DNA from 3 places in the Candidatus Pantoea soli genome. Region 1 is predicted to be linked to each of the others. Evidence: predicted binding sites of a transcription regulator. Region 1 holds the regulator's gene; each other region holds the start of a gene.

Region 1 (10,160 bases):
AAGCCGATTTAACCGTCGCGCTGCAGCGCCAGGCGGAGAGCAAATCTGCGCTGGAAGACGCTGAAATGGCGTGGCTGGAGGCACAGGAGCAGCTGGAGCAGATGCTGGCTGGCTGATCCCGCCACGCGGCAAGGCGCGGCGCCGGAAAAGAGACGCCCTGCGCGGAGCAGCAAATGTCGCTGCCCGCGCAGCGGGCAGCTTTAAGCCGGCACATCCCCAAGCACGGTGGCGCGGTGCATCACGCGGCGCGCCGGATAGTAATCGGCATTGGCATAATGCTGCGTCACGCGATTATCCCAGATAGCAATATCGTCCGGCTGCCAGCGCCAGCGCACCTGAAACTCCGGTTTTGTCGCATGGGCAAACAGGAACCCGAGCAGCGCCTCGCTCTCCTTCTCACTCACACCCAGCAGGCGCGTGGTAAAGCCTTCATTCACAAACAGTGCTTTGCGTCCGCTTACCGGGTGGGTACGAATCACCGGATGCTGCACCGGCGGATGTTTGGCTACCGCCTGCCGCCAGCGCTGATGCTCCTCTTCCGTCTTGCGGTATTTGTACTCCTGGAATGATTTCGTAAAGTCATGCTCCGCCTGCAGTCCGCTCAGCAGCTGTTTCATGGGCGCAGACAGCGCCTCGTACGCCGCAATACCGCTGGTCCACAGCGTATCGCCGCCGCTCTCCGGCAGCAGCTTAGACGCCAGAATGGCGATCGCCGGCGGCGTCTGAATAAAGGTGACATCGGTATGCCAGTTATCGTTATCCGGCGGATTATCCTGATGGGTATCCAGCACAATAATCTCTTCCACGCCCTCCGCATGCGGATACACCGGATGAATGTGCAGATCGCCGAAGCGCACGGCCAGCGCACGCTGCTGTGCCGGCGTAATCACCTGATTGCGTAAAAACAGCACCTGGTGGCGCAGCAGACCGTGATAAAGCTGCTCAAACTGCGTATCGCTCAGCGGACGGCTGAGATCGACAGCGCTGACCTCTGCCCCGATATTCGGGCCCAGTGCGGTAAAAGTAAGGCGTTCGTTCATGACTGTTCTCCATTCCACGGCGTCAGGCGGCGCTGTAACGCGCGCAGGCCCAGTTCTAAACTCAATGCAATCAGTGCGATGACGGCGATTCCCGCCAGTACCACGTCGGTTGCCAGAAACTCGCCCGCCGACTGCACCATAAAGCCCAGCCCGCGCGTGGCGGCAATCAGTTCTGCGGCCACCAGCGTGGACCAGCCCACGCCCAGGCCAATACGTAATCCGGTAAGAATTTCCGGCAGAGCGCCCGGCAGAATCACAAAGCGCAGCAATTGTGTGCGGGAGGCGCCCAGCGCCTGCGCCGCACGCATACGCACCTGGCGCGCCTGTTTCACGCCTGCCAGCGTCGAAAGCGTGACCGGCGCAAAAATTGCCAGATAGATCAGCAGAATCTTCGAGGTTTCACCGATACCGAACCAGATCACCATCAGCGGCAAATAGGCCAGCGGTGGCACCGGACGATACAGTTCAATCAGCGGGTCGAGCAGGCCGCGGATCGCCGGGCTGAGGCCCATGGCGATGCCCACCGGAATGCCGGTCAGCGCAGCAAAAAACAGCGCGATCAGCATGCGCGTCAGGCTGGCCGACAGGTGCTGCCATAAGGTGGCATCCATAAACCCCTGCGGACCGGCAATCTCCAGCAACTTACGCAACACCTGCTGCGGCGGCGGTAAAAACAGCGGTGCAATCAGCCCCTGCGCGGTCACGCCCCACCACACCAGCAGCAGCACCGCGACGCTCAGCAGGCTCAGCGACAGCGGGCGTGACAGCGGCCAGCGCAGCGAACGCGTGCGTGGCACGCTGCGCTTCTCATCCAGTACGCTACTCATACAAACGCCTCCCGCCGGGCAAACACCTGGTTCAGCACATATTCGCGCCGTTCAATAAACGCCGGATCCGATTTGATCTGGCGGCACGGCTCACCGGCAGCAAAGCGCTGACCAAAATCGAGCGTCAGGCGCTCAACAATCCGGCCGGGACCGGGCGACAGCAGAACCAGCTCACTGGCAAGAAAGACCGCTTCTTCAATGTCATGGGTAATCAGGACGATCTGCTTGCCGGTATCGCGCCACAGCGTCAGCAGCAGGGTTTGCATCTGTTCACGGGTAAAGGCATCCAGCGCGCCAAACGGCTCATCCAGCAGCAACAGCTGCGGATCAGTGGCCAGCGCGCGGGCAATACCAACACGCTGCCGCTGCCCACCCGATAGCTGCCAGATAAACCGCGTTTCAGCCCCTTCCAGCCCCACGCGACGGATCAGCCGCCGGGCGATGGCGTGCCGCTCTTTTTTGGCCATGCCCGCCAGTTGCAGGCCAAACGCCACGTTATCGATCACATTGCGCCACGGCAGCAGCCCTTCATGCTGAAACACCACGCCACGCTCAGCGCCGGGTCCGCTGATCGCCTTGCCGTTCAGCGTCAGGGAGCCGGAGGTCAGCGGCAGAAAGCCGGCGATCAGGTTAAGCAGCGTGGTTTTGCCGCAGCCGGAAGGGCCCAGCACCACCAGTAACTCCCGCGGGCCCAGCTGCAGGCTGATATCCTGCAGCGCCGGTTGTCCACCATAGTGCGCATTGAGATGGGTCATGCTGAGCATAGAACCTCCGTTAGTGCGCCAGCGGCGCGACAAAGCGGGTGGTCACAAAGCTGCTGTAGTCACTGGCGGCTTCCGGCACCCGGCCCTGCTCTTTCAGAAAACGCGCAGTATCGACGATGGCTTTATTCACTGGCTGGCTGAGCTGTTCTGTCTGCTGCTGCGCGGTCAGGTAGGTGTTGCCTTTTACCAGGCCCGGTACGTTCCCTGCCGGCACGCCACTCAGACGGGCAAGTTTGCTCAGGTTATCCGGCTGCTGCAGCCACTTTTCCGGGTTAGCCAGATAGGCCTGCTGCGCATCAATGGCGCTGCGGGCGAAGGCGGTCACCACTTCCGGATGCTGCTGCGCAAAATCTTTGCGCACAACCCAGACATCCAGCGTCGGAGAACCCCACGCGCCAACCTGAGAGGAATCGGTCAGCACATGCCCGGTTTTTTCCAGCTCATTGACGGCCGGCGCCCAGACATAGGCACCATCAATATCGCCCCGCTGCCACGCGGCGATGATCGCCGGCGGCTGAAGATTGACCAGCTGCACCTGTGAAGGCTTAATGCCCCAGTGTTTCAGCGCGGCCAGCAGGCTGTAGTGCGTGGTAGAGATAAAGGGAACGGCAATACGTTTGCCGATCAGCTGCTGCGGATCGCTGATGCCCTTTTTCACCACCAGCGCCTCAGAGTTACCCAGCTGCGAAGCCAACAGAAAAGCCTCAATCGGCAGCTGCTGCGTGGCGGCGACCGCCAGCGGGCTGGAACCGATATTGCCGATCTGCACGTCACCGGATGCCAGTGCGCGCAGCACGCTGGCACCGCTGTCGAATTTGCGCCAGTCCACGGTCGCGCCGCTGTCGCGGGCAAAGGTATTATCGGCCTGCGCGACCTTGGCGGGTTCCGCTGACGTCTGATACGCCACCGTTACCTTTACCGCTTCTGCCTGAAAAGCCAGCAGCGCCAGCGCCGCTGCGATTATCGTTTTTTTAATTGCCATCATCCTGCCCCCCCGTGTTATGTCGTGAGGGCAGTGTTACCAGCGGCAACCTTTTCATAAAGGAATTAAAAATTATCCCTCATGAAAATCGGTTCTTAGATCAACATCAGAGAAGGCTATGCGAAAAAGGCAAATGCAAAGAACGCATCAGCAATGAAATATGTCAGGCGCTCACATGCAGTCTGTGCTATTGATCTTCTCCTGATTTCCTATCTTCCATCTACGGTTCTGGCATCCATGTCCATTGAGAAAGTCGCACGCCTTGCGGGCGTGTCGAAAGCGACGGTTTCACGGGTTTTGAATCAGCATCCCGGCGTGCGTCCTGAGACCCGCACCCGCGTGCTGGCGGCGATTAATGTATGCGAATACCAGCCAAATCTGCTGGCGCGTCAGCTGCGGACTTCTCAAAGCAATATGCTGCTGGTGTTGATTTCAGATATCACCAATCCCTTCTGTTCGCGTGTGGTTGAAGGCATTGAGGCAGAGGCCGAAGCGCAGGGTTATCACATCCTGTTATGCAACACCCGCTCACAGCTGCGGCGTGAGGCGGCTTATATTGCCTTGCTGACGGGAAAAGTGGCGGATGGCGTCATCACCATGGATGCTGCCGATTGCTTGCAGGAGCTGCAGGGGTTGATTGGCGAATCACCGTGGGTGCAGTGCGCCGAATACGATCCGGCAATTCCGGCCTCCAGCGTCAGCATCAATAACCGGGAAGCCGCGTTTGAAACCGTGCGCTTTCTGGCGGACAAAGGCCGCCGCCGCATTGCGCTGGTTAACTGCGATATGCGCTATCTCTACTCTCATCAGCGCGAAGGCGGTTACCGTGATGCTCTGGAGCAGCTTGACCTGCACTGGAGCCGCGTGGCCTATGCCGGCAATATCACCTGCGAAGCGGGCAGCGCGGCGCTGCGCGAATTGCTGACGGGCCCGGATCGCCCGGATGCGGTGTTTGCGGTGTCGGATGTGCTGGCGGTCGGCGTGGTGCATGCGGCACTGGAAGCGGGCCTGCGCGTGCCGGAGGATCTGGCCGTGGTGGGCTTTGACGGCATCAATTTTACCAGCAGCCTTAACCCGCCGCTGACGACGATTGAACAGCCGATGAATCAGCTGGGCGCGCGCAGCGTCCAGCTGCTGCTGAACCGTATCCGGCAGCCGCACGCGCCCATCGTGCACGAGGTGCTGCCGTGGAAGCGCGTGGAGCGCGCGTCCAGCTGACTCAGCGCCAGATCAGCAGGACGCAGGCCGCTGTCAGCGCACCCATCGCCAGGTTAAAGATTTTCCATGCGCGCGGGCTGCGCAGCAGGCGGCCAATCAGCGAACCAAACCCCATCCAGATAACGCCAGACAGCAGATTCACCAGCGCCATGCCGGTGCTGATCGCCAGCACCGAATGGAGATAAGCGTCCCCGGCGAGGCTGAAGCTGGCAACGGCGCCCAGCGCCATCAGCCACGCTTTCGGGTTGATCAGCTGCAGCAGCCCGCCCTGCCAGAACGGCATCTGCTTCACGCTGCGATCTTCCGTTTCCAGCGGCTCATACTTCGCGGTGGCGATTTTCCACGCCAGCCACAGCAGATAAATGCTGCCGGCAATTTTCAGTACCAGATGCAGTGAGGGGTACAGCAGAATCAGGCCGCCAATGCCAAACGCCACCATCAGCAACATCACCTGCATGCCAATCATGATACCTATAAGCAGCGGAAGGGTGCGCACGAAGCCAAAATTAGCACCCGAGGCGGTAAGTAACATATTATTGGGCCCCGGCGTAATGGCAGCGACCCAGAGAAAGCCCAGCATTGAGAGAAAAAGACTCAGTTCCATGTATATTCGGGTGCTCCTCACCCAGAAAAGCGAACAACCCATCGAAGCTATCAGCGAGTTATGCATCAGACAAGCACTATCCCAAGCTATTTTGATCGCCCGAACGGCGAGCGCTTTACCCCGCTGCGCGGCTTCAGCAATGCGCATCTGCAAACCCTGCTGCCGCGTATTCTGCGCCGGCGCATAACCCTGCGCCCGCACTGGCAGCGCCTGGACCTGCCGGACGGCGACTTTGTCGATCTGGCGTGGAGCGAAGACCCGGCACAGGCGCGCCATAAACCGCGCATGGTGATGTTTCACGGGCTGGAAGGCAGTTTCCGCAGCCCGTATGCGCATGGCCTGATGCAGGCGTGTCAGGCGCGCGGCTGGCTGGCGGTGGTGATGCATTTCCGCGGCTGCAGCGGCGAACCTAACCGCCTGCAGCGCATCTATCATTCCGGTGAAACCGAAGACGCCACCTATTTTCTGCACTGGCTGCAGCGCGAATGGGGCACGGTGCCCACCGCGGCCGTGGGCGTCTCGCTGGGCGGCAACATGCTGGCCTGCCTGCTTGGCCTGCAGGGCAGCAGCGCACCGCTGGATGCCGCTGTGGCCATCTCAGCCCCGCTGGCGCTGGAACCCTGCAGTGAAAAGCTGGATGTCGGCTTTTCGCGCTTTTATCAGCACTACCTGCTGACCCAGCTGAAAAAGAATGCCACGCGCAAACTGCGCGCCTGGCCGGGTACGCTGCCGGTTGATCTTATCCAGCTGCGCGCTTTCCGCCGTCTGCGCGAATTTGATGACGCGATCACCGCCCGCGCTCACGGCTTTATTGATGCACGCGACTACTATCAGCGCGCCAGCGCCCTGCCGCTGCTGACCGGCGTACGCAAGCCGCTGCTGATCATTCATGCCAAAGACGATCCCTTTATGACGGAAGCGGTTATTCCGCAGCCGCAGCAGTTATCTGCCACAATTGACTATCAGCTGACGCAGCAGGGTGGACACGTCGGCTTTGTGGGTGGCAGCCTGCACAGACCGCAGATGTGGCTGGAGCAGCGCGTGCCGGACTGGCTCTCAACCTATCTGGATGTGTGATTGTGATTATTCCCTGGCAGGAACTTGAAGCGACAACGCTGGAAAACCTGATTGAAAGTTTTGTGCTGCGTGAAGGCACCGATTACGGCGAACAGGAGCGCAGCCTGGCGCAAAAAGTGGCTGATGTGCGCCGGCAGCTGGAACAGGGCGAGGTGGTGCTGGTGTGGTCGGAACTGCATGAGTCGGTCAATATTATGCCGCGGCGCGAATTTCGCGGCTGATGCGCCGCGCGGGAATTCGTGGTAACAATGCTCATCGCCGGACTTCACAGGGAGCACTGTTATGTCAGCCAGGCATCCAATCATTGCCGTCACCGGTTCCAGCGGAGCCGGTACCACCACCACCAGCCTCGCCTTCCGTAAGATTTTCCAGCAGCTGGATCTGCACGCCGCCGAAGTCGAAGGTGACAGCTTCCATCGCTATACCCGTCCGGAAATGGATATGGCGATCCGCAAAGCGCGCGATCTCGGGCGTCATATCAGCTACTTCGGCCCGGAGGCCAATGACTTTGCGCTGCTGGAGCAGACCTTCCGGGACTACGGTCAGAACGGTCACGGTCAGTCGCGCAAGTATCTGCATACCTATGACGAGGCGGTGCCGTGGAATCAGGTGCCGGGCACCTTCACGCCGTGGCAGCCGCTGCCGGAAAACACCGACGTGCTGTTTTATGAAGGGCTGCACGGCGGCGTCGTCACGCAGCAGAATAACGTCGCCGAGCATGTCGATCTGCTGGTCGGCGTAGTACCCATCGTTAACCTTGAGTGGATTCAGAAGCTGGTGCGCGATACCAGTGAACGTGGCCATTCACGCGAAGCGGTCATGGATTCGGTGGTGCGATCCATGGAGGATTACATCAACTACATCACGCCGCAGTTCTCGCGCACCCACCTTAACTTCCAGCGCGTGCCCACCGTGGATACCTCCAATCCGTTTGCCGCGCGCGAGATCCCCTCGCTGGATGAGAGCTTTGTGGTGATCCATTTTCGCGGGCTGGAAGGCATTGCCTTTCCTTATCTGCTGGCGATGATTCAGGGATCGTTCATTTCCCATATGAATACGCTGGTGGTACCGGGCGGCAAGATGGGGCTGGCGATGGAACTGATCATGACGCCGCTGGTGCAGCGGCTGATTGAGGGTAAACGCATTGAATGACCGCCGGGGTGGCGATGCCTGACGCAGGGTGACGTATTGCGCGTCGGGCATCGCACCGCGGCCGCTGGCTTACAACGCCTTCACTTCATAACTGTGGGTGATTTCCACGCCTTTACCCAGCATGATCGCCACCGAGCAGTACTTCTCAGCCGAGAGATCCACTGCGCGTGCCACTGCCTTATCGCTCAGCGCATGACCGCTGACGATAAAATGCAGGTTAATGTGTGTAAAAATGCGTGGCGCTTCTTCGCGCCGTTCCGAGGTGAGTTTCACCTCGCAGTCCGCCACGTCGTTACGCCCTTTCTGCAGGATTGACACCACGTCAATCGCGCTGCAGCCGCCGGCGGCCATCAGCACCATCTCCATCGGGCTGGGTGCTTTGTCGCCGGAATTCCCGTCCATTAATACCTGATGTCCGGATGAGGATTCTCCGAGAAAGGTTAACCCCTCAACCCATTTCACTCGTGCCTGCATATCTTTGTCTCCTGAAGCGGCGGTTTTGCCGCCAGAGTACGCTTTCACCTGGCAAACAGCAATCCGGACGCCTGCCCCTGCCGCTGAAGCGAGACAACACAAGACAGCCTGCAAAAGCTGTGCTACAAACAGAGCTGAAAATATTTTCGTCATTACAGACGAAGGCGGGACGAATCAAAAGCATCGCTTACGAATCCACCCCGAATAATTTTCCCTTACGGGAAACGCTTGACGATTTCACCGCCTGACAGGGAAAACTGCCCCCTGTGTTTTGGGCACGATTACAACAGAGGATAATAGCGAATGGTTCTCGGCAAACCGCAAACAGACCCTACACTCGAATGGTTCCTGTCCCATTGCCATATTCACAAATATCCATCCAAAAGCACCCTCATCCATCAGGGTGAGAAAGCGGAAACGCTGTACTACATCGTGAAAGGTTCCGTCGCGGTACTGATTAAAGATGAAGAAGGCAAAGAGATGATTCTCTCCTACCTCAACCAGGGAGATTTCATCGGCGAGCTCGGCCTGTTTGAAGAAGGCCAGGAGCGCAGTGCCTGGGTACGTGCGAAGACTGCCTGCGAAGTGGCTGAAATTTCCTACAAAAAATTCCGTCAGCTGATTCAGGTAAACCCGGATATTTTAATGCGCCTGTCGGCGCAGATGGCGCGTCGCCTGCAGGTGACTTCCGAAAAAGTAGGCAACCTTGCCTTCCTGGACGTCACCGGTCGTATCGCGCAAACGCTGCTCAACCTGGCAAAACAGCCCGATGCCATGACCCACCCGGACGGTATGCAAATTAAAATCACCCGTCAGGAAATTGGTCAGATCGTGGGCTGCTCACGCGAAACCGTGGGCCGTATCCTGAAAATGCTGGAAGATCAAAACCTGATCTCCGCACACGGTAAAACTATCGTCGTCTACGGCACCCGCTGATTTCTTCTCACCCACGGCGTAATGGCAACATTGCGCCGTTTTTATTTACGATGAGCTGATGTGGCGTCGAATCATCTATCATCCTGAGGTCAACTACGCGCTGCGGCAAACGCTGGTGCTGTGTCTGCCCGTGGCGCTCGGCTGGCTGGCGGGTGACCTGCAAAAAGGGCTGTTGTTCTCTCTGGTGCCGGCCTGCTGCAACATCGCCGGGCTGGATACCCCGCATAAGCGCTTCTTTAAGCGCCTGATTGTCGGCGGTGCGCTGTTCGCTACCGGCAGCTTTCTGATTCAGTATCTTACCGGGCTTAACGTGCCGCTGCCGCTGATCCTGCTGGTGCTGCCGCTGCTGGTTGGCGTAACCGGCGAAATCAGCCCGCTGCATGGCCGTCTGCTTCCCGGCACGCTGATTGCCGCCATCTTTACGCTCAGCCTCATTGGCCGCATGCCGATTTGGGTTCCACCGCTGCTCTACATTGGCGGCACGCTGTGGTACGGGCTGTTTAACTGGTTCTGGTTCTGGCTGTGGAAAGAGCAGCCGATGCGTGAAACCCTCAGCCTGCTGTATCACGAACTGGCGGATTACTGCGATGCCAAATATACGCTGCTGACCCAGCTGACCGATCCGGAAAAAGCGCTGCCGCCGCTGCTGGCGCGCCAGCAGAAAGCGGTCGATCTCATCACCACCTGTTATCAGCAGATGCACATGCTGTCAGCCAGTCGCGATAACAGCCATAAGCGCCTGACGCGTGCGTTTCAGGTGGCGCTGGATTTGCAGGAGCACATTTCAGTCAGCCTGCACCAGCCGGAAGAGGTGCAAAAACTGGTGGAGCAAAGCCACGCTGAAGCGGTGATTCGCTGGAACGCCCGCATCATCTCGGCGCGCCTGCGCGTGCTGGCCGACGCCATCCTTTACCATCAGTTAACCGGCCGTTTTGAGATGGAGAAGCCGCTCAGCGCACTGGAAAAGATTGCGCGTCAGCATCCGGATAACCCGGTGGGACATTTCTGCCTGTATCACTTCAGCCGCATCGCGCGCGTGCTGCGTACGCAGAAGCCGCTCTACACCCGCGATCTGATGGCCGACCG
Region 2 (10,160 bases), 720 kb from region 1:
AGCACATCACCTGCCGTGGCGTGTCTTACCACGAAGCACCGGCAGCAGCCGATGCGGCCAACAGCCAGCCTGCGCTGTGCTCACGTCGTATCTACCTGCCAGTGAACGATGGTCGCCTGTTTGCGCTGGATGCTGACACCGGTGCACGTTGCCCGGGCTTCGGCAACAACGGTGAGCTGGATCTGCAGCACAAACAGCCGGTGCTGACCCCGGGCCAGTATGAGCCAACGTCACCGCCGGTGATCACCAACACCACCATCGTGATGGCGGGTGCGGTAACCGATAACTACTCTACCCGTGAACCGTCAGGTGTCATCCGTGGCTTTGACGTCAACACCGGTAAACTGTTGTGGGTATTCGATCCGGGCGCGAAAGATCCTAACGCGATTCCGGCAGATGAACACACCTTCACCATGAACTCGCCGAACTCGTGGGCTCCGGCGGTATACGATCCAAAACTGGATACCGTTTACCTGCCAATGGGTGTCTCTACGCCGGATATCTGGGGCGGTAACCGCACGCCAGAGCAGGAGCGCTACGCAAGCAGCGTGCTGGCCCTGAACGCCACCACCGGTAAGCTGGTGTGGTCATATCAGACTGTGCACCACGACCTGTGGGATATGGACCTGCCGTCACAGCCGACGCTGGCCGACATCACAGACAAAAATGGCAACACCGTACCGGTGATTTATGCGCCGGCGAAAACCGGTAACATTTTTGTTCTGGATCGTCGTACCGGTCAGCCGGTTGTCCCGGCACCGGAAACCCCGGTTCCGCAGGGCGCGGCGAAAGGCGACCACGTTGCGCCAACCCAGCCTTACTCTGAGCTGACGTTCCGCCCGAAACAGAACCTGACCGACAAGGACATGTGGGGTGCCACCCTGTATGACCAGCTGGTGTGCCGCGTTATCTTCAAGCGTCTGCGCTACGAAGGTCCGTTCACGCCGCCGTCTGAGCAGGGCACGCTGGTGTTCCCGGGTAACCTCGGCATGTTCGAGTGGGGCGGTATCGCAGTTGACCCACATCGTCAGATTGCGATTGCCAACCCAATGGCGCTGCCGTTTGTGTCGAAACTGGTGCCGCGTGGTCCGGGCAACCCGATTGAGCCACCGAAAGGGGCTGAAGGGGGTTCCGGTACAGAAACCGGTATTCAGCCGCAGTACGGCGTGCCGTACGGCGTGGAGCTGAATCCGTTCCTGTCGCCATTTGGCCTGCCGTGTAAGCAACCGGCATGGGGTTATGTGTCTGCGATTGACCTGAAAACCAACGAAACCGTGTGGAAAAAACGCATTGGTACGGTACGCGACAGCGCGCCGGTTCCGCTGCCGTTTAAAATGGGTATGCCAATGCTGGGCGGCCCAATCACCACCGCCGGTAACGTGTTCTTCATTGGTGCCACCGCGGATAACTACCTGCGTGCCTTCGACACCAACACCGGTGAAATGCTGTGGCAGGCGCGTCTGCCAGCAGGCGGTCAGGCAACGCCAATGACCTATGAAGTGAATGGCAAGCAGTATGTTGTCATCGCGGCCGGTGGTCACGGTTCGTTCGGTACGAAACTGGGCGACTACGTGATTGCTTATGCGCTGCCGGATGCGAAATAAACATTCGCCGTAAGGTAAGCTAACAACTCAGGCGGGCTGCAAAGCCCGCTTTTTTTCGGCGCTACTGCGCCTTCAGATAGCGAGCGTTCAGCAGTGCGCACAGCGCCATCACCGCACAGGTGGCGAGAAACACCGGCCGCATGCCCAGTGCGCCGCCGAGGAAGCCCCCAAACAGCGGCCCGCACACCTGGCCGGCATACTGCGCCGAGGTCGCGTAACCCAGCATCTTCCCCACCTGCCCCTGCGGCACGTTATGGCGGATCAGCGTTGTGATACACGGCATCAGCCCACCCAGCGCCATCCCCATCAGAAAGCGCAGCACGATAAGCTGCCACGCGGCGGTGACAAACGCCTGCGGGATCAGCAACAGCGCGCATATCAGCAGGCCATAAACCAGCACGCGTCCATGTCCGATGCGATCCGCCAGCCGTCCCAGGCGCGGCGCGGAAAGGATACTGCCCAGCGCCGCAGCCGCCATCACCAGCCCGGCCATGACGGTAATCGCCTGCTCGCCCTGCACAAATTCACTGATATACAGCGTGATGATGGGCTCAATCGACATGCTGGCAAAAATCAGCAGCATGCCGGACAGCCACATCAGCCGCACCAGCGGCAGGTTGGCCGCCGACCGATCGCGCTCAACCGGGCGGACGCTCTTCGGACCGGCGCGGCGCGGCGTCTCTTTCAGCAGAAAAAGCGTGGCCAGAAAGGCCAGGAAGATCGCGGCGCCGGTCAGCCAGAAGGCGTGGCGAATGCCGATCAGCGGCGGCAGGCATCCGCCCAGCAGCGGCCCTGCCACATTTCCGGCCATGATACCGGACGACAGCATGCCCAGCGCCCAGCCGGTGTGCGCTTTGGGCGTCTGCGCTGCCACCAGAATAGTAGAACCCGAGGCATAGCCGCCCAGCAGGCCGGCCAGCAGCCGCAGCGCGACCAGCTGCCACGGCGCGGTCGCCATCCCCATCAGCGACATGGCGATAGCCATGCCCAGGCTGGCGCGAATCAGCATCAGCTTGCGGCCATAGCGGTCCGCCAGCCTGCCCCACAGCGGTGCGGTGAGCGCGGCGCTGAGAAAGGTGGCCCCATACGCCACGCCAGACCAGCGGGCAATGGCCGCCGGTTCCTGCACGCCCAGCTGCTGCATATAGAGTGGCAGAAACGGCAGCAGCAGCGTCATCGCCACCAGCGTGGTGAACGATCCCACTACGCAGACAAACAGATTACGCTTCCAGTGTTGCTGCTCAGGCGCTAACCCGACTGAAACGTGTGGCATGGTACTCTCCCTGCTGAGGTGTTTATCAGCAGGCTAGCAGCGGCCACACCGCGAAAACAGAGGCTGGCTGATATTTGCCGGGCAGCCGCGTATTGTTGCCAGCCAGCAACAATCAGCCATCTGCAAGGGCGGCAATCAGCGCATCACACAGCAGCGCAACCGGCGATGAGGGCTGCGGCTGCGCTTTCAGCAGCAGATAACTGTGCAGGCGATCCATCTGCCATTCCGGCAGCACCTGCTCAATTTCACCGCGTGCCAGCGCCGCCTGCGTCATATAAGCAGGCAGATAGGCGATGCCGGTGCCTGCCAGCGCGGCATTCAGCAGTGCCATGCTGTTATTGGCGCGGAAGCGGCTGCGTACATCCAGCGCCAGCCGCTGCTTATCGCGGCGGAACGGCAGTGCTGCGGTGTGTGCCGGCCCGTGAAACAGCAGCAAATCGTGGCGCGTCAGACGCTCGGGATGATCGATAACCGGGTGATGAGCAAGATAGTGCGGTGAGGCGTACAGGCCCCAGTCAATGCTGCAGAGCTGCCGGGCGGTCGCGGCTTCTGGTGCGCGCGGCCGAATCACAATCGCCACGTCGGCATCCGGCTGCGCATCATCGCCCGGGGTTAGCTCAAGATCGACATTGATATGAATATGGCGACGAATAAACGCGTTCAGCACCGGCACTACACACTGGCAGCCAAAGGTGATCGGTGCCTGCAGCCGGACATTTCCCGCCGGCAGCTGGTGAACCTGTTGCACAAAGGCATCGGCGCGGTGCAGCTCCTCCAGCATACGGGTGCAGAACGGATAATAGGCCTGGCCCAGTTCCGTGAGCACCACTTTGCGCGTCGTACGCTGCAGCAGCCTGATGCCCAGCCGTACCTCCAGCCGGGCAATCTCCCGGCTGACGTGCGAGCGGGAAACGCCAAGCACGCGGGCGGCCTCGCTGAAGCTCTGCCGTTCGACGACGCACGCAAACAGCAGCATCGCGGTCAGGTTGTCACTGTGATCCATGTTCTCCGGGCCTGCAACGCAAAGAAGCGCAGCTTAAAAGCAAACCCGCGCCGACGCACGGGTTTTCATCGCCCTCGCGCGGCGTTCAGGAGGCCATCGCCAGCGGGAACAGCAGGCGTTCCGGCTCTACCCGGCGCTGCCGGCGCAGCTGGCCCGGCGTGACGCGAAAATAGTTTTTGAAGGTGCGGGTATACGCCTGCTGCGTGTCGAACCCGTAGCTCATCGCCACCTGCAAAATCGCTTCGTCGCTGTTAATGAGCGTCAGCGCGGACTCCGTCAGCCGGCGCTGGCGGATATACTCTGCCAGCGAAAAACCGGTGTGCTGACGAAACAGGCGCTGCAGATGCCAGCGGGAATATCCCGAGCGTCGCGCCACTTCATCCAGATGCAGATCGTGCCCTAAGTTATCTTCAATCCATTCCAGTAAACTACGGATAAATTCACGCTGATTCATGGCTTCCTCCGGCTTGGCAAATTTTCCAGTGAAGCCACTGTAGCGCGCTAAATTTATCCCTTAATTAGCAGAAAATTAGCGCAGAATTAGCACGGTAACGTGCGCCGGCCTGCCGTGCCTGAGCGGCAAAAATAATTCTGCGCTAAGAATCGGGCGGTACACTGCCTGCAATCAGCCAGGGGAGAGAACCATGCGAGCGCTGCTGGTAGAAGACGATGAAATGATAGGCACCAACCTGCAGCAGGCGCTGGAAGCCGCAGGCTGGTCGGTAGACTGGGTACGCGACGGCGTCTTTGCCAGCAACGCCTGGTCGGCAGGCGATTACACCTGCGTGCTGCTTGATCTGGGGCTGCCGCGCGAAGACGGCATCAACGTGCTGCGTCGCGCCCGCGCGCGCGGCGACACCACGCCGGTGCTGGTGCTGACCGCGCGTGACACCGTGCAGCAGCGCATTCAGGGGCTCGACAGCGGCGCCGATGACTATCTGCTTAAACCTTTCGATCTGCAGGAGGTGCTTGCCCGTATGCGCGCCATAACCCGACGCCGCCACGGCGCGGCAGATTCCCTGTTAGGCAATGGCGACGTCCAGCTGGACATGATGACGCGCGAAGTGGTTTACAAAGGCCAGCGCGAGCAGCTGACCGCGCGTGAATACGCCCTGCTGTACGCCCTGCTGGAGCGTCCCGGCGCCATCCTGTCGCGCGAACAGTTAGAGAACCGCATCTACGGCTGGGGGGAAGAGGTCACCAGTAATGCGGTGGATGTGTTGATCCACGGCATGCGCCGCAAGCTGGATAACGAAGTGATACGCAACGTGCGTGGCCTGGGCTGGCGGGTACCGGCACTATGAGTTCCTTTACCTTCATGCGTTCGCTGCGTAACAAGCTGCTGGCCACGCTGGTGCTGCTGCATCTGGCGATGATTGGCGGCGTCACCTGGTATTTTTATCACTGCTACGGCGACATGATGGGCACGATGAAAGACGATCAGCTGGCGAAAATTGCCGATGCCTGGGCAAGCAGCCAGCGCATGCCCGCCCTGATGCCGATGGTGATGGAGCAGGAGAAACTGCGCAGCACCTACATCGTGCAGCTGTGGGATACGCGCAATCATCTGCGCGCCAGCTCGTGGCCGACGCTGCATGCGCCGCTGCAGGCGAAAAAGGGCTGGTCAGACGTCAAAGTGGGCGACTGCGGTGATGACTGTGAATGGCGTGTCTACACCCGGCCCGGAGAGCTTGGCAGTGAAATCGGCAATATTCAGGTGCTGCACAACGTCGGCTATATGAAGAGCCTGATGGTGAAGCGCGTGCTCTCTGCCATCATTCCGCTGATTCTGATGATGCCGCTCTCGCTGCTGGTGATCTGGCTGGTGGTACGGGCGATTACCCGTGATTTGCGGGCGGCGTCGCGCCAGATTGCCGCCCAGGAGATGCTGCACTCACACAGCGTCTCGCCGGCGGGCCTGCCGGATGAAGTGCTGCCGCTGGTGGATGCCTATAACTCGCTGCTGGATAAGCTGCGCACCGCCTGGTCATCGCAGCGGCAGTTCCTTGAGGACGCCGCTCACGAACTGCGTACGCCGGTGACCGCCCTGACCCTGCAGCTGGAGAACCTGCGTCAGCATATTCAGCCGGGCGAAGCCCGCCGCCAGTTCGATCAGCTGGAAGCGGGCGTCACGCGCACGCGCCATCTGGTGACGCAGTTGCTGAACGTTTCGCGCCAGGAAGATCAATCGGTGGTTGCCAGCGTAGAAGCGATTGCGCTGGACGATCTGCTGAAAGAGAGCATTGAACAGCTGATGGTGGTGGCCGACAAGCGCGGCATCGATATCGGCTTTAACGGCAGCGCGCACTACCACCTGCACGCCAGCCGCTCGGAGCTGCGCAGCCTGTTTGATAACCTGATCGGCAATGCGATGCTGCACACCCCGGAAGGCAGCATGGTGGATGTGCTGCTGCATCACGTCGGCCCGCATACCGTGGTCGATATCGTCGACAACGGGCCAGGCATGCCGGAATCCTTTATCGATCGCGCCTTTGACCGCTTTACCCGCTCGCCCGACGTCAAGGCGCAGGGTAGCGGTTTGGGCTTATCGATTGTGCGCAGCGTGGCGCAGAAGTACCAGATGCAGGTCGCGCTGTCGAATTGCCTCAGCCCGCAGGGTAACGTGTGCGGGCTGCAGGTGCGGGTGACGCTACCGTAGCGTTACCGCAACGCGCCGGTTGGCACTCGCCGCCGGGCAACCATGTTCCTCAACGCGGAACGTGCCCGCTTGTCCGGGCGAAACACGGACACCCGGCTGCGAAATGCCCGCGGTCGGGGCCCGCATACCCTAGCCGACCGCCGCATGCGCGCCGCCCGTAACCGGCCCTTTTTCCCTCGTCCCTTACGCCCTGTCGCTATCCTTATGACCGGTATGACGGCGATCGTCACCGGTGTCTGCTTTCTGAACGCCCTCAACCAACATTGGCATCATCGCGACAACGTAAACGGTTGCTTCGTTCCGTTCACCGCACATCAATTATGTGAACTTCATCACAATTTCATTGAATCGAAATGCAACACATTTTGACAAACGTGATCAAAATCTATTTTCTATCGCCTTGTTACAGGCACATTACGCGGGCCTGAAACGCCGGCACCAGAGACTGGCGAAAACAGCACACTGCCCATCCCCTGGGATCGATTTCACCCGATCGCGGCGCGCACGCGGCGATCACAAGCATGTGGTTAACAATAATGAAATTTAAAACGTTGATAGCAGGGGCCTTACTGGCCAGCAGCTGGACCGGTGCCGCGCAGGCAGAAAGCGATCCGCAATACCTCTCTGACTGGTGGCATCAGAGCGTGAACGTGGTGGGCAGCTACCACACCCGCTTCGGGCCGCAGTTCAACAACGACGTTTATCTCGAATACGAAGCCTTCACCAAAAAGGACTGGTTCGATTTTTACGGCTACCTGGATCTGACCAACTTCTTTGGTGTCGGCAACAGTAACGCCAACGGCGTGTTTGACCACGGTTCGCCGATGTTTATGGAGATTGAACCACGCTTCTCCATTGATAAGCTCACCGGCACCAGCCTGGCGTTCGGCCCCTTCAAAGAGTGGTATTTCGCCAACAACTATATCTACGACATGGGTCGCAACAGCGACAACCGGCAGAACACCTGGTACATGGGTCTGGGTACCGACATTGATACCCACAGCGATGTTGGGCTTTCACTGAACGTGTATGCCAAATACCAGTGGGAAAACTACGGTGCAGCGAACGAAAACAGCTGGGACGGCTATCGCTTCAAGGTGAAATACTTTGTGCCAATCACCGATCTGTGGGGCGGCAAGCTGAGCTACATCGGCTTTACCAACTTTGACTGGGGTTCCGATCTGCGCGACAAATCTGACCGCTCGCGCACCAGCAACTCTGTCGCTTCCAGCCACATTCTGTCGCTGAACTATGACCACTGGCATGTCTCTACCGTGGCGCGTTATTTCCACAATGGTGGACAGTGGGCTGATGGCCAGGAGCTGAATTTTGGCCGCGGTCCATTTGAAGTGAAATCAACCGGCTGGGGCTACTACCTGGTGGTGGGTTACAACTTCTGATGCACGCTGTGCGTGGCCGCGCGACGGGCGGCCACGCCTGCCGGTTATTCCTGGGGTTTCACCACGTTGATACGCCATGGAATGCCGAACTTGTCGATAAACATACCAAACCCGTTTGACCAGAAGGTCTTCTGCCACGGCGTGGTGACTTTACCGCCGGCGGAGAGCTTATCGAACCAGGCCTTTCCTTCGGCTTCATCTGGCGTGGCCAGGCTCACCGCATAACCCGCATGCTCAGAAGCCGGTGGCTTGGACGTATCGCCATCGCTCAGCATCAACTCACCTTGACCAATCCGCAGATGCGCATGCATGATTTTTTCTGGCGGAAGCGGCGGCGCGGACTGATCGCCCACCTGTTCACCCTGCTCCGGCATATCGCCAAATGTCATCTTTTGCAGAATCTCACCGCCGGTGGCTTCCAGATAGAAAGCTATGGCTTCTTCACAACGCCCGTAGAGAAATAAATAAGGACTTACCTGCATCGCAACCTCCGTTGATAGATCGGTTAACTTCTCGCGTACCCTTACAGTGTAGACGATGCGTTTTCTGGCCCGTCACGGCTGGCAGGCGCGGCGAAACAGATGTGCCATATAGGCGCTCATCGGCGTGAGCGCGGTGTCTTTGCGCTGAATCAGATAGAAGGTGGCCTGCGGCAAGGGATCGTCCAGATCCAGCGCGATCAGCTGACCGCCGTGCACCGGATCTTCAATCACGTCACGCGAAATGATGCTGACGAAATCACTCTTTGCCACCAGGCTGGTACAGGCCATAAAGGTTTCACAGGTCACCACGATCTTCGGGGCCATGCCGCGCTCGCCAAACAGATCGTGCAGCAGCCGATAGTAGCTGCCCTGCGGCGTCGGCATGGTCCAGTCACAGTGCTGCAGCTCCGCCAGCGAGCGCGCGTGCGCCAGCGGATGGCCTTTCCGCATCACGACCTGATAATCGCGCTGCATCAGCCGCTCAAAGATCAGCTCCTGATCCAGATGGTGGCGATCGTAAGTATTGATGGTGAAGTCCAGCGCGCCCTGCCGCAGTTCATGCACCATCGAGACCAGCTGTCCCTCAACGATGCGCACTTTCACCCGTGGATACTCCCGATGAAACTGCGTGATCACCTGCGGCATAACGGTACGCGCAATGCTGCCGCCGACGCCGATATTGACCTGCCCGCCCGCCAGCCCGAGCCGCTGCTGAATATCTTCCTGCGCCACGCGCAGCTCCTCCAGCACCAGACAGGCGTGACGAAAGAAGGTGTTGCCGATATCCGTTAGCGTGACGCCCTGCTGCCGCCGCTCAAACAGCCGCGCGCCCAGCGCCAGCTCCAGCTCCTGAATCGCTTTGGTCAGCGCAGGCTGTGACTGGCCCAGCAGACGGCTGGCGGCGCGAATGCTGCCCTGACGCGCCACTTCCACGAAGGCGCGCAGCTGATGAAGTTTGAGCGCAGAAGGCATGATAACTCCTGTTTATCGGGCAAAAGATATTCGCATCTTATGCACGCTAATACCATTGTGTAGATTCGGGGCAGTGCACAAAAAATCAACATAAAGGACAAGCCGATGAAAACCCTTTCTGAGCTCGTGAAATCCCGGGTGCCGCAGATGCAGGCATGGCGTCGCGATCTGCATCACTATGCCGAATCAGGCTGGCTGGAGTTCCGCACCGCGACGCGGGTGGCGGAAGCGCTGCATCGTCTTGGTTATCAGCTGCAGCTAGGCCGGGAGGTGATTGCGGCAGAGGCGCGTATGGGGCTGCCCTCCGCAGAGCTGCTGGCGCAGCAGGAAGCACGCGCGCGGGAACAGGGCGCGCTGCCGCAGTGGCTGCCCTATTTTTCCGGCGGTTTCTGCGGCGTGGTCGCCACGCTGGAAACCGGTCGCCCCGGCCCGGTGATGGGATTTCGCGTGGACATGGACGCGCTGGATCAGCATGAAAGTCAGGATGCCGATCACCTGCCGGCGCGCGAGGGCTTTGCCTCATGCAACCCCGGCATGATGCACGCCTGCGGTCACGACGGCCACACCACCATCGGTCTGGCGCTGGCGGACGTGCTGATGGCGATGAAAGCGCAGCTGAGCGGCACCATCAAACTTATTTTCCAGCCCGCCGAAGAGGGCGTGCGCGGGGCCCGCGCCATGGTTGCCGCGGGCGTGCTGGATGATGTGGATCTGTTTACCGCCATCCATCTGGGCACCGGCGTGCCTGCGGGCGAAATCGTTTGCGG
Region 3 (10,160 bases), 1.6 Mb from region 1:
CGACTGCAGCGTCTGCGCCGGGTGGAAATCCCGAATGCCCTGCCTGTGATACTGGCCGGCGTGCGCATCGCCACCGCCATTAACGTCGGCACCGCCCCGCTGGCGTTCCTGATTGGGGCCAGCAGCTATGGTGAGCTGATTTTCCCCGGTATCTACCTTAATGACTTCCCGACGCTGATTCTCGGCGCAGCGGCCACCGCCCTGTTCGCCCTGATTCTGGATATGCTGCTGGCAGCACTGGGACGTTTTCTCAGCCCGCACACGGCTTAACACAGGGAGGCTGACCTTATGCTGAACATCAACCGGCTTATGCTCCGGATAAAACAGACGGTGCTGGCGCTGAGCGCCACCCTCATCCTCACACAAAGCGCCGCCGCTGCGTCGCCGATCGTCATGTCCACCAAGAGTTTTACCGAGCAGCACATTTTATCGGCGCTTACGGTTTTGTGGCTGCAAAAGCAGGGTTTTCAGGTGGTCCCGAAAACCAATATCGCCACCACCATCAGCCGCAATGCCATGATCAACAAACAGATCGATATGACCTGGGAGTATACCGGTACCTCGCTGATAATCTTTAACCACATCAATAAACCCCTCACCTCTGAACAGGCGTATGAAACGGTAAAAACCCTGGATGCAAAGCTGGGCCTGATCTGGCTGAAGCCGGCGCCGATGAACAACACCTACGCCTTTGCCATGCAGCGGGCGCGGGCAGACAAAGAAGGCATTTCAACGCTGTCGCAGCTGGTCGCAAAGCTGGAGGCGGTGCGCAAACAGGATCCAGACCACAACTGGCGGCTTGGACTGGATCTGGAGTTCGCCGGCCGTTCCGATGGCCTCAGGCCGCTGCAGCAGGTCTACAACATGCCGCTTGATCGGCCGCAAATCCGGCAGATGGACCCGGGACTGGTGTACAACGCGGTGCGGGACGGCTTTGTCGATGCGGGCCTGGTGTATACCACTGACGGTCGGGTGAAAGGTTTTGATCTGAAAGTGCTGGAAGATGATAAGCATTTCTTCCCAGGTTACAACGTCACGCCTGTGGTGCGTAAAGATGTGCTGGAAAGCCATCCGGGGCTGGAAGCAGCGCTGAATCAGCTGTCTGCGCTGATCACCGATGACGTCATCACGGAAATGAATAAGCGCGTGGATATTGACCATCAGTCACCGCAGCAGGTCGCGCGTGACTTTCTGCAATCCAGGAACATGCTGTAAGGAGGCGCAATGGATACCCTGCATTACATCATGAATAACTGGCACACTCTGCTGCTCCTGACGTGGCAACATACCTGGCTGGTGCTGGTGGCGGTCGGATTTGCGATTATCGCTGGCGTGCCGCTGGGCATTTTAATTGTGCGCTTTAAGTGGCTGGCAACGCCGGTGCTGGGCATTGCCACCCTCGTGCTGACCATACCGACCATTGCGCTGTTTGGTCTGATGATCCCCCTGTTTTCGCTGATCGGTCAGGGAATAGGTGCCCTGCCGGCGATCACCGCCGTGTTCCTTTACTCGCTGCTGCCGATTGTGCGCAATACCCACACCGCGCTGGAAAACCTGCCGCCCGGCTTGCGTGAAGCCGGGCGCGGTATTGGGATGACCTTCTGGCAGCGTTTGCGCTGGGTGGAAATTCCCATGGCGCTGCCGGTGATTTTTGGCGGTATTCGCACTGCCGTGGTGATGAACGTAGGCGTAATGGCGATTGCCGCAGTAATTGGCGCGGGCGGGCTTGGCCTGCAGCTGCTGGACGGCATCAGCGGCAGCGATGTACGCATGCTGATTGCCGGCGCGCTGATGATCTGCCTGCTGGCTATTGTTCTTGACTGGCTGCTGCACCGTCTGCAGTCAGCACTGACTCCTAAGGGGATTCGATAATGATAAAACTGGAAAACCTGACGAAAACCTTTATCCAGAAAAACGGGACGCCGTTTAATGCGGTGGACAACGTTAGCCTGGAGGTGCCCGCCGGAGAAATCTGCGTCCTGCTCGGCCCGTCCGGCTGTGGCAAGACCACCACCCTGAAGATGATTAACCGCCTGATTCCGGCCAGCAGCGGAAAGATTCTGATCAATGGTGAAGACACCAGCGGGCAGGATACCGTGACGCTGCGCCGCAACATCGGCTATGTAATTCAGCAAATCGGCCTGTTCCCCAATATGACCATCGAAGAGAACATCACGGTGGTGCCGCGCATGCTGGGCTGGGACAAAAAGCGCTGCCGCGAGCGCGCCACAGAACTGATGAGTATGGTGGCGCTGGACCCGGCAAAATTTCTGCATCGCTATCCGCGCGAAATGTCGGGCGGCCAGCAGCAGCGTATCGGCGTAATCCGCGCGCTGGCTGCAGATCCGCCGGTGCTGCTGATGGATGAACCCTTTGGCGCAGTGGACCCGATTAACCGGGAAGTGATTCAGAATGAGTTCCTTGAGATGCAGCGCCAGCTGAAGAAAACCGTCATGCTGGTCAGCCACGATATTGATGAAGCGCTCAAGCTGGGCGATCGCATTGCGGTGTTTGGCCAGGGCAAAATCGTGCAGTGCGCCAGCCCGGATGAACTGCTGGCAAGACCGGCAAATGAGTTTGTCGGTTCGTTTGTCGGCCAAGATCGCACGCTAAAACGCCTGCTGCTGGTGCAGGCCGGTGACGTTACCGATCAGCAACCCACCATTACCGTGCAGCGCAGCACGCCGCTCTCGCAGGCGTTCGCCACCATGGATGACAACGATATGCGCTCTATTACAGTGGTGGATGATGATGGCCGGCCGCTGGGCTTTGTAAAACGTCGCGAAGCGCGCGGTGCCACCGGCCGCTGTGAAGAGATTCTGCACACCTTCAGGGTGACCGGCAAAGCGGAGGAGAACCTGCGCGTGGTGCTCTCAAAACTTTATGAGCACAACACCGTCTGGATGCCGATTGTGGATGAGGAAGGCCGTTATAGCGGGGAGATTTCTCAGGATTATATTGCGGACTACCTGAGCTCTGGCCGGACGCGCCGGCGACTCAATCCCTGAAGGCACGCCATCATCGTAACCGGGCGCCGCAGGCCAGCGGAAAAGTGGGCCTCTAAGGCCACACCGCGTTCCGCAGTCTGCGTCACAGAGCCGGCGCCAGCCACGGCGCTGGCGCTGTCACACTCCTGTCTGGCGGGCGCGGATGGGCCGCGCTGTGCGGGTGATGCCCGCCGCACGATTCTGCGCCTCAGGCATCCGGCGATTTTTCTGCCGCATTGAGGGTAACCGGCTGGGGCAGCTCTGACGGCAGCACCACATTCAACAGCATGGCCAGAATGCCGCCGGTGGTCACCGCGTGTCCGAAAAGATGACTTACCAGCGGCGGGAACTGCTTCAGCACATCCGGCACCGCTTCTACCCCCAGTCCGATACCAAATGACACCGCGACAATCAGCATTTCACGGCGTCCCAGCGGGGATTGCGTCATAACGCGAATGCCGGCGGCCACCACGCTGCCGAACATGACCAGCGTCGCGCCCCCCAGCACCGGCGGCGGAATTTGCTGCAGCAGATCACCAATCACCGGGAAAATCCCCAGCAGTACCAGCATGACGCCAATCACCATGCCAACATACCGGCTGGCAACGCCGGTCATCTGAATCACGCCGTTGTTTTGCGCAAAGGTGGTATTGGGAAAAGCGGAAAACAGCGCTGCCAGCAAACAGCTGATGCCATCGGCAAGAATGCCGCCCTGCAGACGACGCTGAAAGCCTTCACCCGTCAGCGGCTGGCGTGATATCAGGCAGTTGGCGGTTAAATCTCCTACTGCTTCAATCACGCAGATCACGGACACCAGCGCCACCGGAACAAACAGTGTCCAGTCAAAGTTAAAGCCAAAACGCAAAAAGGTGGGCAGCACCAGCCAGTGGGCGTCCGCCATGGGCTTCAGGGGCAGATGCCCGGTCAGCGCCGCGGCGATACAGCCCACGCCAATGCCGGCCACCACCGCCACCAGTCGCATCCAGCGGTTGTGCGCGCGGTTCAGCACAATAATCACCAGCAATGTCAGCGCGCCCAACGCCAGATTGCCCGGCGCGCCAAAATCTGCGGCGTGATGACCGCCGGCCCAGTCAGTGATGCTGACTTTAATCAGGCTGATGCCAATCAGGGTGATTACCGTGCCGGTGACCACTGGCGTCAGCACTTTGCGCAGCGGCGCAATACAGCGGCTGATCAGCATCGGGATCAGCGCCGCCACCAGATTGCAGCCAAAGATCATGGCAAGCATCTCTTCGGGAGAACCGCCCTGCGCTTTGACCATCAGCCCGCCGGAGAGGATAACGCCGAGAAAAGCAAAGCTGGTGCCCTGCAGACAAATCATGCCCGCGCCGATCCCCAGCACGCGACGCGCCTGCAGAAAGGTTCCAAGGCCGGAGACCAGCAGCGACATACTGATCAGATAGGGAATATACGCCTGCAGCCCCAGCACGGAGCCGATAATCAGCGGCGGCGTAATGATGCCAACGACGCTGGCCAGCACGTGTTGCAACGCGGCGAAAAATGCCGGGGCCGGACCAATGCGGTCGTCCAGCCCGTATAACAAACCTTTTTCCTGTGGATGTGACATAGCGATGCTCCGGCTTTCGGGGGATTCATTAGCCGGACTGATGCAGGAAACGCGCCAGAGCGCAGAAAAACCGTTGTTCTGTAGCTAATTGGTTGAATATAAAGGCCTGTTCGGAGACGATCGCCGGTGACCGGGCCTGAAACGCCGGATTCAGCCAGCGGCGATTTGCGCCCCGTTGTTTCATCATGCGGCGGGTTTTGCACTCTCGCTGTGCAGCGCGCTGATATCCAGATAATCACTGAGGTCGCGCTGCTCTGCGCGCGGCAGGTAAGGCAGCTCACCCAGCAGCGGTGCGCCAAGCTTTTCGCGCAGCACGTCGATGATCTGCGCATAATGTGCCAGCCCCGGATTGATGCGGTTTGCCACCCAGCCAGCTAAGGGCAAACCGTCCCGGGCGATCGCTTCTGCGGTCAGCAGCGCATGACTGATGCAGCCCTCCTTGATCCCGGCCACCAGAATGACCGGCAGCTGCTCCTGCTGCACCCAGCCAGAAAGCGGGTGCAGGTGGTTCAGCAGGCTGCGCCAGCCGCCGGTGCCCTCGACCACGACGCGATCGGCGCGCTGTTGCAAATCCGCCAGGCCGCGACTCAGCAAGGAAAAATTCACCGGCTCTGCCGGCCGGGTCGCCCTTTCCTGCTCCGTCAGCAGTACGGGATTCACGGCGCTGTAGGCCAGACTGAGGCCAGAGGCCTGCTGCAGCAACAGCGCGTCTTTATTACGTAAACCTTCTGGCGTCTGCTGTGCACTGCGCGCCACCGGTTTATAACCGGCTGCGCACAGATTCGCCCGGGCAAAGCACTGCAGCAGTGCACGGGAAACCACGGTCTTACCCACCGCAGTGTCGGTTCCGGTGATAAAAAGCGTTTTCACCTCTTTCCTCCTTCGTTTGAGCGATGCGTAACCTGCGAAGAAGGCAGTGTAAGGAAAGGTGGGAGTGCGCGGCTTGCGTTAGCGCAAACTTCAGGCGGGATCGGCTTATCCCTGCAGCAGTTTCACCAGCAGATGGCCGCTGTACATCGCATCTTTGATCAGCGCCGCCGCGCCCAGCGTACCAGGATCGTTAAAAGCGGCCGGTGCCAGCTGAATGGCTTCACTGTAGGCGGGCAGCGCCTGCTGCCGGATGGTGCTGCTCACGGCGGGAAACAGCACGTCTGCCGCCAGATTGAGTGGCGAGCCAATAAGGATTTGTTGCGGATTAAAGATATTGACCATCATCGCCAGCATACGGCCGATATGGTGACCGACTCCGGCAATCACATCATGCGCCAGACGATCGCCCTGCAGAGCGGCCTGACACAGGCTTTCCAGCGTCAGCGCCTGCTGATGCAGCCGGCTCTCGGGCTGCGCAGGCAGGCGCTGTGCCGCCAGCTGCAGCAGGCTGCCGGTGCTGGCCACCGTTTCCAGACAGCCATGGTTGCCGCAGTAGCACTGCTGGCCGTAAGGATCGATTTGCGTATGGCCGATTTCCACCAGCGCGCGCCCGCTTTTATGCAGCAGCTGGCCACCGCTGATCACGCCGGCACCGACGGTTTCATCTATCACGATCTGAATCACATCCTGCGCGCCGCGTGAGGCACCAAACAGCGACTCCGCCAGCGTCCAGGCAGAAATGTCGTGCTGCACAAACACCGGCAGCCCGCTGCGCGCTGACAGGGTTTCCCCCAGCGGCATCTCCTGCACGTCGTAGCCGGGCATACGGTGCACCACGCCTGAAGCGGCATTGATCAGGCCCGGCAGGGTAATGGCAATGGCCGTCAGGCGCTCCAGCAGGTGCTGATGACGGATAAAGAAGGCGTCGACCAGCTCCTGCAGCCGCGTCAGCAGCGGCATCGCCGCGCTGGCGGCCAGCGGCAGGCGATCTTCCTGCAGCGTACGGCTGCTGAGATCGCGCAGCGTTAGTGTGATAAAGCCCGGTTGAATACGCACCGCCAGATAGTGCCAGGCAACGGTGTCGAGGATCAAACCAATGGCGGGGCGTCCGCGGCTGCCGGGCTCCTGAAACTCTGTTTCCTGCACCAGATGCGCATCCAGCATTTCACGCACAATTTTGGTGATACTGGCTGGCGCCAGCTGGGCACGTTTAGAAAGCTCAATACGCGAAATCGGGCCGTAATGGTCAATCAGTCGGTAAACCACACCTGCGTTGGTCTGTTTAATTTGGTCAATGTGGCCAGGCTGACTGTCCAGATTCACGCCCTGCTCCCGGTTATTTTCGCGCTTCTAAATAAACAGCAGCTATGGTGATGCAGTTTGGCCGGCAGCGTCAAATATTTGATTAGAAATGTGATTTATCGCACATAAAGTGCCGGGGTATCGCGCGTGGCTGGTTTATTTTTCCGCACCGCGCAGCAGTAAATCCATCATGTTGCGCATCTGCGCCGTGGGCTCGCGCTGCGCCGACCACACCAGCCACACTTCCGAGGTGGCGTCCTTCTCCTGCAGCGGCAGCCACACCACATCAGCCAGCCGGGCGCGCCGGAACGAGGCCGGCAGAATGGATACGCCAAGTCCGGTTGCCACCAGGCCAAGAATGGTCATCGCTTCGCCCACTTCCTGGGTAATAAACGGGGTAATCTGGTAGCGGTGCAGCAGCGCCAGGATTTCACTGTACAGCGCGGTGCCGCCCTGCGGATCAAAAAAGACAAATGGCTCGCTGGCCAGCGCCTGAACCGAGAGGGTTTCCGCATCAGCCAGCGGGTGGGCCCAGTGAACCACCGCGCTTAACGGCTCACGCAGCAGCAGCCGGTACTGTAAATCGGCAGGCAGCGGTGTATTACGCATCACACCCAGATCCAGCCGCCCTTCATGCAGCGGGGTCAACTGCTGACGCGTATTGTTTTCCTGCATCTGAATGTGCACTTCCGGCCAGCGCTGGCGGAACTGATACAGCGCATCGGACATCAGGCCGGTAAAAGGCGCGGACGACGTAAAGCCAATCCGCAGTTCCCCTTCCTGGCCGTGATGAATGCGCGCAGCGCGCTGCACCGCCTGCTCAACCTGTAGCAGCGTGGCACGCGCGTCCTGTAAAAAGGCCTCACCGGCCGGCGTCAGCTGCACGCTGCGGTTGGTGCGGCTAAACAGCCGGGCCGCCATCGCCTGCTCCAGCTGCTGAATCTGCTGGCTGAGCGGCGGCTGGGAAATATGCAGCCGCTGCGCGGCGCGGCCAAAATGCAGCTCTTCCGCGACGGCGACAAAATAGCGCAAATGGCGCAGCTCAATATTCATAGGCAAAAGGTCTTATTTGAGATTATTAATATATTGTACAACCTAATATGCTTTTCCTACAGTGACAGGACGCTTACCCGACTGAGGAAATGACGTGAGTCGCCCTTCATCCGCAGTGACACTGCATAACGACGATCTCTCCACCCGCCAGCCTGCAGTGCCGGATTCAGCCTGGATTGAACGCGGATCGCCGCGCTTTTTCCGCGTGACGCTGGCACTGTTCTCGGCCGGACTGGCCACCTTCGCCCTGCTTTACTGCGTACAGCCGATCCTGCCGGTGCTGTCACAGCAGTTTGGCGTATCCCCTGCGGAAAGCAGCGTGTCGCTCTCCCTTTCCACCGCCCTGATGGCGCTGGGTCTGCTGTTTACCGGCCCGCTTTCGGATGCCATTGGCCGTAAATCGGTGATGGTGACATCGCTGACGCTTGCCGCACTGTGCACGCTGGTATCCGCCACCATGAGCAGCTGGCACGGCATTCTGCTGATGCGCGCGCTGACCGGGTTATCCCTCAGCGGCGTGGCGGCAGTCGGCATGACCTATCTGAGTGAAGAGATGCATCCCCGGGTGGTTGCGTTCTCAATGGGGCTGTATATCAGCGGCAATTCGATTGGTGGCATGAGCGGACGACTGCTGAGCGGCGTACTGACCGATTTCTTCTCATGGCGGATAGCGATCGGCGTGATCGGTGCCTGTGCGCTGGCGGGCGCGCTGATGTTCTGGAAAATTCTGCCGGCGTCGCGCCATTTCCGTCCGGCTTCGCTGCGCCCGCGCAGCCTGCTGCTGAACTTCCGTCTGCACTGGCGTGACAAAGGCCTGCCGCTGCTGTTTGCCGAAGGTTTTCTGCTGATGGGGGCGTTTGTCACCCTGTTCAACTACATCGGTTACCGGCTGCTGAGTGCGCCCTGGTCGCTGAGCCAGGCGGTTGTGGGCTTGCTGTCGGTAGTGTATCTCACTGGTTCATGGAGTTCGCCCAAAGCCGGAGCGATGACCAGCCGCTACGGGCGCGGCCCGGTGATGATTGCCGCCACGGCAGTCATGCTGAGCGGACTGCTGCTGACGGTGTTCAGCTCGCTGTGGATTATTCTGCCTGGCATGATGCTGTTTACCGCCGGCTTCTTTGCGGCGCATTCGGTGGCCAGCGGCTGGATTGGCCCGCGCGCGCGGCGCGCGAAAGGCCAGGCGTCATCGCTGTATCTGTTCAGCTACTACCTCGGCTCCAGCGTGGCCGGCACCTTCGGCGGCGTGTTCTGGCACCAGTATGGCTGGCCGGGCGTCACGGTGTTTATCAGCGTATTGCTGGTGCTGGCGCTGCTGACCGGCCTGCGTTTGCAGGGCCGGAAACTGTAATACTCCTCATCTGTTTAGCGGGGCCAGTCCGGCCCCGCCGCTCCGCTTTTCCCGTAAAATCCGCTATTTACTCAGTGCCGGTTAAAACAAAACGACCATAAGTCGCTATAATTCGTTTTATTCCAACAATATGTAGACTTTATTTTTCACAGCAATGAGGTGGTCAGATGGAACGCTTTTACTACGTCGATAAGCACGCCGGCTATAACGACAATCATGTGGTGCATGCCAAAGGCTGCCCGTTCCTGCCTCAGGACAGCGCACGGCGTTTTCTCGGGACCTTTTATGCGCCCGCCGCCGCCATCCAGCAGGCGCGAAAATTTTATCCGGGTGCGCTGGGCTGTGAACATTGTTGTCCGGTGGCGGTAAAAAAAAACCTGAGCCTGCACAATAGCGTGGCCCTGAAACATATGGCCTGACTCTGATAATCCTGGCCTGACCGCTGGCGTTACCGTCAGGCCGGTTTTATTAGCCGCGTTGCGCCATTTCTCTATAACAGAAACGTGCGACTCAGTTTTCACTGGATCGCCTCTGCCATGGTAGAATCTCTGCGATTGCTGTCCGGCCGCAGCCGGCCTTGCACAAAAGATCGCTCTTCCCCGCGCATACTCTCTGCGCCCTGCCGCGCTCTCTTTAGCCAGCATCACCGTCACCGGGGCCGGCTAAAATAGCGATACCCGTCAGCACATTACGCAGCCTTCACGCTGCGAAAAAATATTCCGTCTGAAATCCCGGTGAAAGGTTTCCATCCGCTCATTAATGCTCCACAATAGGAGAAGTTTGTGACCTAGGTCACTTTATCAGGCGTTCTGGCGCCTCCTGACCGCCGCTAAATCAATTTGAATTCCATGCAATCAACTACCGTTTCACGTAAAACAGCCTGGCTGCGCGTTGTGCTGCTGGCCATCGCGGCTTTTGTCTTTAACACCACCGAGTTTGTGCCGGTCGGCCTGCTGTCCGATATTGCCGACAGCTTTGCCATGAAAACCGCCGATGTCGGCATCATGCTCAC

Evidence for each region. Region 1 encodes CRP, which controls carbon source genes, mostly activating them, when cyclic AMP is high. Its sites were predicted from a motif close to ATGTGANNNNNNTCACAT; they were not measured.
Region 2: the regulator CRP is predicted to act here: its motif matches at 6,860-6,877, upstream of D8B20_RS01685 (nucleoside-specific channel-forming protein Tsx).
Region 3: the regulator CRP is predicted to act here: its motif matches at 6,857-6,874, upstream of mlc (sugar metabolism global transcriptional regulator Mlc).

Annotation. Positions count from the first base shown of each region.
Region 1 covers NZ_CP032702.1:3,416,972-3,427,131, forward strand. The annotation lists gene D8B20_RS15870 (ABC transporter ATP-binding protein) at 1-116, shown strand, start outside; gene tauD (taurine dioxygenase) at 201-1,040, opposite strand; gene tauC (taurine ABC transporter permease TauC) at 1,037-1,867, opposite strand; gene tauB (taurine ABC transporter ATP-binding subunit) at 1,864-2,631, opposite strand; gene tauA (taurine ABC transporter substrate-binding protein) at 2,642-3,616, opposite strand; gene D8B20_RS15895 (LacI family DNA-binding transcriptional regulator) at 3,851-4,831, shown strand; gene D8B20_RS15900 (LysE family translocator) at 4,833-5,435, opposite strand; gene D8B20_RS15905 (hydrolase) at 5,496-6,512, shown strand; gene D8B20_RS15910 (YheU family protein) at 6,515-6,733, shown strand; gene D8B20_RS15915 (phosphoribulokinase) at 6,795-7,664, shown strand; gene D8B20_RS15920 (OsmC family protein) at 7,734-8,138, opposite strand; gene crp (cAMP-activated global transcriptional regulator CRP) at 8,442-9,074, shown strand; gene D8B20_RS15930 (YccS/YhfK family putative transporter) at 9,133-10,160, shown strand, end outside.
Region 2 covers NZ_CP032702.1:377,836-387,995, reverse strand. The annotation lists gene D8B20_RS01715 (glucose/quinate/shikimate family membrane-bound PQQ-dependent dehydrogenase) at 1-1,604, shown strand, start outside; gene D8B20_RS01710 (MFS transporter) at 1,666-2,877, opposite strand; gene D8B20_RS01705 (LysR family transcriptional regulator) at 2,990-3,880, opposite strand; gene D8B20_RS01700 (helix-turn-helix domain-containing protein) at 3,966-4,334, opposite strand; gene D8B20_RS01695 (response regulator) at 4,525-5,184, shown strand; gene D8B20_RS01690 (sensor histidine kinase) at 5,181-6,539, shown strand; gene D8B20_RS01685 (nucleoside-specific channel-forming protein Tsx) at 7,076-7,939, shown strand; gene yjdN (VOC family metalloprotein YjdN) at 7,984-8,421, opposite strand; gene D8B20_RS01675 (LysR family transcriptional regulator) at 8,494-9,393, opposite strand; gene D8B20_RS01670 (amidohydrolase) at 9,499-10,160, shown strand, end outside.
Region 3 covers NZ_CP032702.1:1,857,135-1,867,294, forward strand. The annotation lists gene D8B20_RS08620 (ABC transporter permease) at 1-270, shown strand, start outside; gene D8B20_RS08625 (glycine betaine ABC transporter substrate-binding protein) at 310-1,215, shown strand; gene osmW (osmoprotectant ABC transporter permease OsmW) at 1,225-1,872, shown strand; gene osmV (osmoprotectant ABC transporter ATP-binding protein OsmV) at 1,872-3,008, shown strand; gene D8B20_RS08640 (nucleobase:cation symporter-2 family protein) at 3,196-4,575, opposite strand; gene D8B20_RS21585 (hypothetical protein) at 4,604-4,762, opposite strand; gene bioD (dethiobiotin synthase) at 4,759-5,445, opposite strand; gene mlc (sugar metabolism global transcriptional regulator Mlc) at 5,551-6,768, opposite strand; gene D8B20_RS08655 (LysR family transcriptional regulator) at 6,904-7,800, opposite strand; gene ynfM (multidrug efflux MFS transporter YnfM/SxtP(Kp)) at 7,895-9,148, shown strand; gene D8B20_RS08665 (hypothetical protein) at 9,316-9,567, shown strand; gene D8B20_RS08670 (sugar transporter) at 9,997-10,160, shown strand, end outside.